Regions from separate parts of the Parabacteroides caeci genome, predicted to be linked through region 1. Evidence: riboswitches for the same ligand, from Rfam matches in the RefSeq annotation. Region 1 holds a riboswitch; each other region holds the start of a gene.
What was found. Region 1 has a riboswitch for cobalamin ahead of NBH15_RS18840 (ABC transporter substrate-binding protein). Riboswitches for the same ligand answer to the same signal wherever they lie in the genome.
Positions count from the first base shown of each region.

Region 2: linked by a shared signal. The riboswitch ahead of NBH15_RS05915 (TonB-dependent receptor plug domain-containing protein) and the one ahead of NBH15_RS18840 (ABC transporter substrate-binding protein) in region 1 are both predicted to bind cobalamin.
Region 3: linked by a shared signal. The riboswitch ahead of NBH15_RS06015 (TonB-dependent receptor) and the one ahead of NBH15_RS18840 (ABC transporter substrate-binding protein) in region 1 are both predicted to bind cobalamin.

Region 1 is NZ_JAMOKT010000041.1:31,291-33,566, reverse strand. It holds gene NBH15_RS18840 (ABC transporter substrate-binding protein) at 1-1,060, opposite strand, end outside; cobalamin riboswitch at 1,110-1,314, opposite strand; gene cobI (precorrin-2 C(20)-methyltransferase) at 1,380-2,078, shown strand; gene NBH15_RS18830 (hypothetical protein) at 2,156-2,276, opposite strand, start outside.
Region 2 is NZ_JAMOKT010000008.1:55,181-57,456, forward strand. It holds gene NBH15_RS05915 (TonB-dependent receptor plug domain-containing protein) at 1-1,010, opposite strand, end outside; cobalamin riboswitch at 1,044-1,249, opposite strand; gene atpD (F0F1 ATP synthase subunit beta) at 1,568-2,276, shown strand, end outside.
Region 3 is NZ_JAMOKT010000008.1:75,070-77,345, forward strand. It holds gene nrdG (anaerobic ribonucleoside-triphosphate reductase activating protein) at 1-284, shown strand, start outside; cobalamin riboswitch at 931-1,135, shown strand; gene NBH15_RS06015 (TonB-dependent receptor) at 1,211-2,276, shown strand, end outside.

The DNA.
Region 1 (2,276 bases):
TACTTTCGTAAAAAGGCTTCTCCCGCATGTTACAATAGATGACGTCTTTCTCCCTGAACGCACGGAAATCGGCATAACGCGGGTCTTGCTCCTTCAGGGCCTCATAACTGTATGTACCGGGATAACTGTTCACGATACGCCAGTAATCGGCATCGTCAGCCTGGTTGTATATCGTTTCAAAATCGAGCGTGACACCACCGGAACGGTCGTCGTCCTTCAGGAAATAATCGGCACCGGCATCCTTGAAGAGTTGCGCTAGGAAGCTCTTCCCGCCTACCGCATACCAGTTTCCTCCGTGTATCTCGCCGCTGAAGACGATCGGACGTTTCTTCACCTGTCCTTCGGCTGTCAGCGCTTTCAGTTCATTGTAACGTTTTTCTATGGCGGAGAACTTATCGTTCGCCTCTTTCTCCATACCGAGCAGCAATCCGACGAACTTGATCCATTCCGCCTGTCCCAGCGGAGTCGTTTCCTTATATCCCAAGTGCGGTACCAAAGGGATACCGACATCTTTCATTGTCTCATATCCGCCCCGTTTGAAAGGAGAAATAAGAATCAAGTCAGGATTGATGCTCATGATCACTTCGTTATCAAAATTACCCTCGATACCGATCTTGGCTGTCTTTCCTTCTTTCAGCTGCTTATTGACAGTCTGGTTGAAAAGATGACGGGTACTGGTGATGCCGACCACTTTATCTTCCGCCCCTAGCTTGATGAAATTGGATAGCTGCAATGAAGTCATGCAAATGGCACTACGCACAGGGATCTCGATAACCGTATAATCCGCAGGGATACCTTCCGGCTTCGTTCCGCGCTCTACCAAGGCATATTGGAAACGGGTGCTTTCTTCATTCTGGGGATCTTGTATATCCATCAGGATATAACCGTCGGCATAGGACAGTTGAAAACCTTTGGCATATTGCGGCGTAATATGCGCCTCACGATCAGCAGATGCTGTCTGCTGTGCCGAAACACTCTCCTTCTCCTCCCGATTTTCCTTCGATACACACGACGTTGCCAGTAATGCAACCAGGCAACAACCTGCTAAATACTTGTTCATATTCATATTTGTTTTTATCCGACACAAACTGTCCAAACCCACGAGGACAACTGTTATGCTAAAAATGGCAGGTCTTCTGACTTACTTCCATCCCGAAAGCCTTCCCGATCACCTACGGATCAGTGGCAAAAGGTATTATCGGAATGTTACGAAGTTTCACAGCAGCGTGGACTGTCCGGGATTTCCACCCGGTTCCCTTTTAATCTGTCTCCATGAACAGGAGTTTTACAGAACCTATTTCGATCGCAAAAGTAATAAGAAGTTTGCAACTTTGCACTATTTTCAGCACATTTGCACCCCAAATAAAAACAAGAATAAAATGACTTACCCGATCAGTTTCGTATCATTAGGTCCCGGCGAACCGGAACTTATCACAGTGAAAGGTCTCCGACAACTTCAGAAAGCAGATATTATCTACTGCCCAGCCACCCGTAACAGGCAGGGTGAAATCCTCTCGCGTGCCGCCGATATCGTACGTGCACTGGAAATAAACGAAACTGTCATCCGCTGCTTCATGCTCCCCATGAGCAAAGACCGCACGGAAGCCTGGAAAGCCTACGACGCCCTCTACAACGAAGCCGCCGCAAACTATGCGGAAGGCAGACAGATCGTTATCGTAGCCGAAGGCGATGCCGGCTTCTATTCTTCCATCCAGTATATATATGACAAGTTTATAGAGACGGGAATCGACGTTCAGCGTATTGCCGGAATCCCCGCCTTCATCGCTGCCGGAGCACTGGCCGGCTTGCACATTGTCAAACAGGAAGAACAGATCGTCGTTATTCCCGGCACTCCTTCCGCGGAAGAATTATCTGAAAAGATAAATGCCGGATACGTGATCGTCATTATGAAACTGTCGCAATGCGTGGAAGCCGTACATGCATGTATCCGCAAGCATCCGCAGACACAATTCCATTATTTTGAAAATGTAGGAACGGATAAGGAATACTACACCTCCGACCGGCAAATCATCGCAGAGAAATCTTTCCCTTATTTCTCACTGATGATCATACAATAAAAAAAGGGTGTAGCAGAAGAAACTTTTGCTACACCCTCAACTTAAAAATTACTATCCCGATTATTGTATCGCAAAAACTATACGGATTCTATGATACCGTTCAGACGGTTCATATGGTAGCGAAGCGACTGGACAGATTCCCAGTTCTGATGCCCCGACTTGCACAACTCACGTGCACTCACTAATACTCCTGAAATG
Region 2 (2,276 bases), on a different contig from region 1:
TACTCTTCCTGGGTATTCAAATCCTCTTGCTTACCTCCTGAGTATTTATTACTTACATCACGGTATTTGCTGAAAGAGTAATTATACTTAGCATGTGCCTGCAAAGATAAATTGTCCGTTAATTTGTTGGAATACTGCAACTGGGTAAAGAAATTATTGTTCCACAAGCGTTCCCGGTTACTGCTGCTATATAATATCACCGAACCGGGGAGTCCGCGTTCGGAATCGTAATAATAGACCTTACCGGTCAATGCTCCCGCCTTACCCAAGTCGCCATACAGATTACCTTCCAGGCGAAGTGCCTGAATATCGCTGTTCTTCCTTTTTTCTTCCGTTACAACATCTCCGTTTACCAAAGTAAAAGGGTATTCCCCTTTTGCACTTAGCCAGTCGGCATGCAAAGAAGCGGAAAAGCGGTTACTTATCTTCTGTTCATAACGAAGCATCGGGTTGAACAAACCAAAAGAACCTCCTTTGACTTTCGCCTGAAGATTCATCGGTTTTCCATCGAATACAGGTTTACGTGTCTTCACACTCAACGCCCCTGCCGACGCATACATCCGTGCCGTCTGGAAAATATCATCCGATTGCCCGATCGACAGCGAGATCATCTCCACATTATCCAACGAGAAGCGGCTGATATCCACCTGCCCGCTCTGGGCATCCGTGATCGTTACGCCGTCATAACTGACAGCCGTATGTTGTGCTCCCAGGCTACGGACTGAAACCGTCTTCAGCCCCCCTATCCCACCGTAATCTTTCACGGTAGCACCGGAGAAACGTTTGACTGCCTCCGACAAATCCTGTATGCCGAGCCGTTCGATACCCGAACGGTCCATCACTTGTAAAGGTGTAGCCTCGCGGGTTGTGGAAGGACGCGCCTTTTCCACGACCTCAACACCTTTCAGCTGGTGATAAACAGTCGTATCGATCTGCTGTGCGTGCAGAACAGGCACGCACAGAAATATGCCTGCCAGGCATATAAATACTATAATAAATAATGTACGCATATATCAAGTTCCATCAACACCTTACCCGAGGCATTATATAATAGAATAATGGCAGGTTTTCTGACTTGTTCTCCCATGATCGGCCGCCTTCCCAAGGATCCTAAAATCCTCAGTGGCAACAAGATTTGCCGGGGTTACAGAACTTACAGCTACGGGTACAGTTCCGGATTTGCACCGGATTCCCTATTACTAACGGCCGGCGAAAGCCAGACCGTTACACCATAATCCGGTGACAAAAGTACAAATAATATCAATTACTATGCCTGATAATTTAAAATACTACTTTTGGCAATATAATTTAACAGATCATACCACCATCCCCCAAACCACTCCGCACACAAAATACCAACCCTTATTCTTCAAAAACAGCATAATTTTTCCTCAAATTGTTCCATATCACAAAACAATTGGTTCATTTCAGAATGACTACAAAATTAGTTTAAAGTTTAACTAAATGCAAAAAAGCCAAAAAAGTAATATGTTCGGGTTTCCGACAGGTTGTTTTCGTAATATTGCACGGTTGAAAAAATATATTGACGAGGTTTAAAAAGAATTGTATGGGAGAAACAAAAGGTTATGTTTCGCAGGTTATCGGTCCAGTCGTGGATATTCACTTCGATAATGAAAAAGAAGAGAAAATAGTGCTACCCCGCATTCATGACGCCATGGAGATAACCCGTCCTAATGGGAAAATACTGATCGTGGAAGTTCAGCAGCACATTGGGGAAAACACAGTCCGTACAGTCGCTATGGATACGACAGACGGACTGCAACGAGGAATGGAAGCCGTATCATGCGGTTCGCCCATTACCATGCCGGTCGGCGATCAGGTAAAGGGGCGTTTGATGAACGTGACAGGCGATCCGATCGACGGGATGAAAATGCTGGATAAAAAAGGAGCTCTCCCTATCCATCGTGAGCCGCCGAAGTTTGAAGATCTGACAACTAGCAAAGAGGTGCTCTACACCGGTATCAAGGTGATCGACCTGCTGGAACCCTATTCCAAAGGAGGTAAAATCGGATTGTTCGGTGGCGCCGGAGTCGGAAAGACGGTTCTTATCATGGAACTGATCAATAACATTGCCAAAAAGAATAACGGTTTTTCTGTTTTCGCCGGCGTGGGTGAACGTACCCGTGAAGGTAACGACCTGCTGCGCGAAATGATACAGTCGAATGTAATCCGTTACGGTAATGAATTTAAGGAAAGTATGGAAGCCGGTCACTGGGACCTGTCGAAGATAGACCACGAAGAACTGGCTAAATCGC
Region 3 (2,276 bases), on a different contig from region 1:
TGTTTCAGCCGGAAGAATTCACCAAGCTGGCACGAGCCATCAAAGAAAAAAGCCAGAAAAACATCTGGTGTTACACCGGATATACATTTGAGAAACTGCTGGAAAACCCGAAACAGGCCGCACTGCTTCAATATGTAGACGTTCTGGTAGACGGTAAATTCAAACAAGCCCTCCATGACGAAAGCCTCCTGTTCCGAGGTAGCAGTAACCAGCGATTGATCGATGTCAAAAAATCACTGAAAGAAAATAAAGTCGTTTTCTATAATTATAACCCGTTTATATAAAAAGCAAAACGACAAAAGAATAAGACATATACAAACATTATGACAGATAACAGCCTTAAATGAGAACAGACTTATTTTTCATTTAGTCATTCCAGAAAGGCTCACTACACATTTATTAACATATAGACTATCCAATAGCTACTTTTTATCTCGTTTTAAACGAAGTTCGAATTTGTTTAAAACAAAATTTAATTCGTTTAAAACGAGATAAAATTTTGTTGTAGTAGAAATTGCGCCTTTTTTAGACTAAAAATTTGTTAATTAAGACATCCGCAATACAACTATCAGTACTATTAAAAGAGAAAATTACATGTTTTTAGGCAGTTTTCATTTCCAGAACAACCAAAAATCAGCATCTGCAGCGAATAGCAATATATCAACATAACAACAGAAAACATAACAGATCAGCTATAGTTCATAAACAATATACAACATTCTGCTAAAGTTATCACAATAATCAAGACACAACGAGCAAAAGAAACCTCACGAGAGGCTCATAAAAACAAACCAACATTCCCACCAGCCCATACAAACCATCCACCCCACACACAAATATCATTTTGATAATCAATTAATTTCCCTGTGACTTTTCTGACAGAAAGATTTTTTAATGAATAAATATTATTTGTATTCAAAAATACTTTACTACTTTTGCAGCGGATTAAGGTGAATCACAATGCATTCTGCAAGTGATGAGAGGGAATCCGGTGAAAGTCCGGAACAATGCCCGTTGCTGTAATCCCGTTCCGGTGACTGCCGGAAATGCTTGCAACTCCATGCCACTGACGAAAGTCGGGAAGGCTTTGCAAAGCCGGGAAAGTCAGAAAACCTGCCTGATCAATTGTATTCGTGCTTTCGGGATAAAAAGCAGGGATTAACAAGGCGGAATTTCAAAACAAATTCTTCCAACTTATTTGCTTACTTATATGAGACTGAAAGGTATTGCTATGTCTTTACTTTCGGTGTGTGTGCTTACACCTGCAACAACATTTGCAGAAACACTGGCTACTGATACACCGGATAAAGAACAGGTACAAACCGGCATTTGTGTGTTGACCGGCAAAATCATTGACTCCGAAACAGGAGAAGGTATACCTATGGCTACAATCAATGTTCCCGGAACATTGATTGGCACCGCCTGTGACGCAGACGGTCGTTTCCGGCTGGAACTAATCGAAGGCAAAAGTTATAATTTATTGGTCCGTTCCACCGGATACATGGAACAACGCATCAAAATCGATTCCAACGGCCCCGCCAAACAGATGGATATCCAGATGAATGCAGGGATATTCGACCTAAACGAGGTGGTCGTTACCGGGACGCGCACAGAAAAACTCATCAAAAACTCTCCCGTACTGACCAAACTGATCCCGGCCTCACAACTACAACGCAATGATTTTGAAAACATCATGGACGCGTTGGAGTTTACAATTCCCGGATTACAGTTCAATAGTGACCCGCGCGGCGACAATATTCGCATCCAGGGACTTGAGAACAAATATATACTCATACTGGTAGATGGCGAGCGCCTGTCCAATACACCCGGTGGTCCGATTGATTTCGAACGTCTGAGTACATCCAATATCAAACAGATAGAAGTTGTAAAAGGCGCAGCCTCAGCATTGTATGGTTCCAGTGCAATCGGTATGATCATTAATATCATCACGAAAACACCCGAACGTCCAGCCGAAGGATGGGCCAAAGTACGCTATTCACGCTACAATGAGCTTCTGATGGATGCAGCCTTTGGTACCAAATACAAGAATTTTACATCGCAGACATTATTCAACCGGAACTCGACAGACGGGTATGACCTGACTCCCGATTCACCGGGAAACTATACCCAGAACCCGTCGGCCAATATGACAATATCCGAAAAACTGGGATGGGAATATAATCACACGAAGATAAACGTATCGGCCGATTTCTTCCTTAATGAAGAAAAAAATCCGAAATTAAGCGATGAAGTAACCCATTACAAGAGTTTCAACA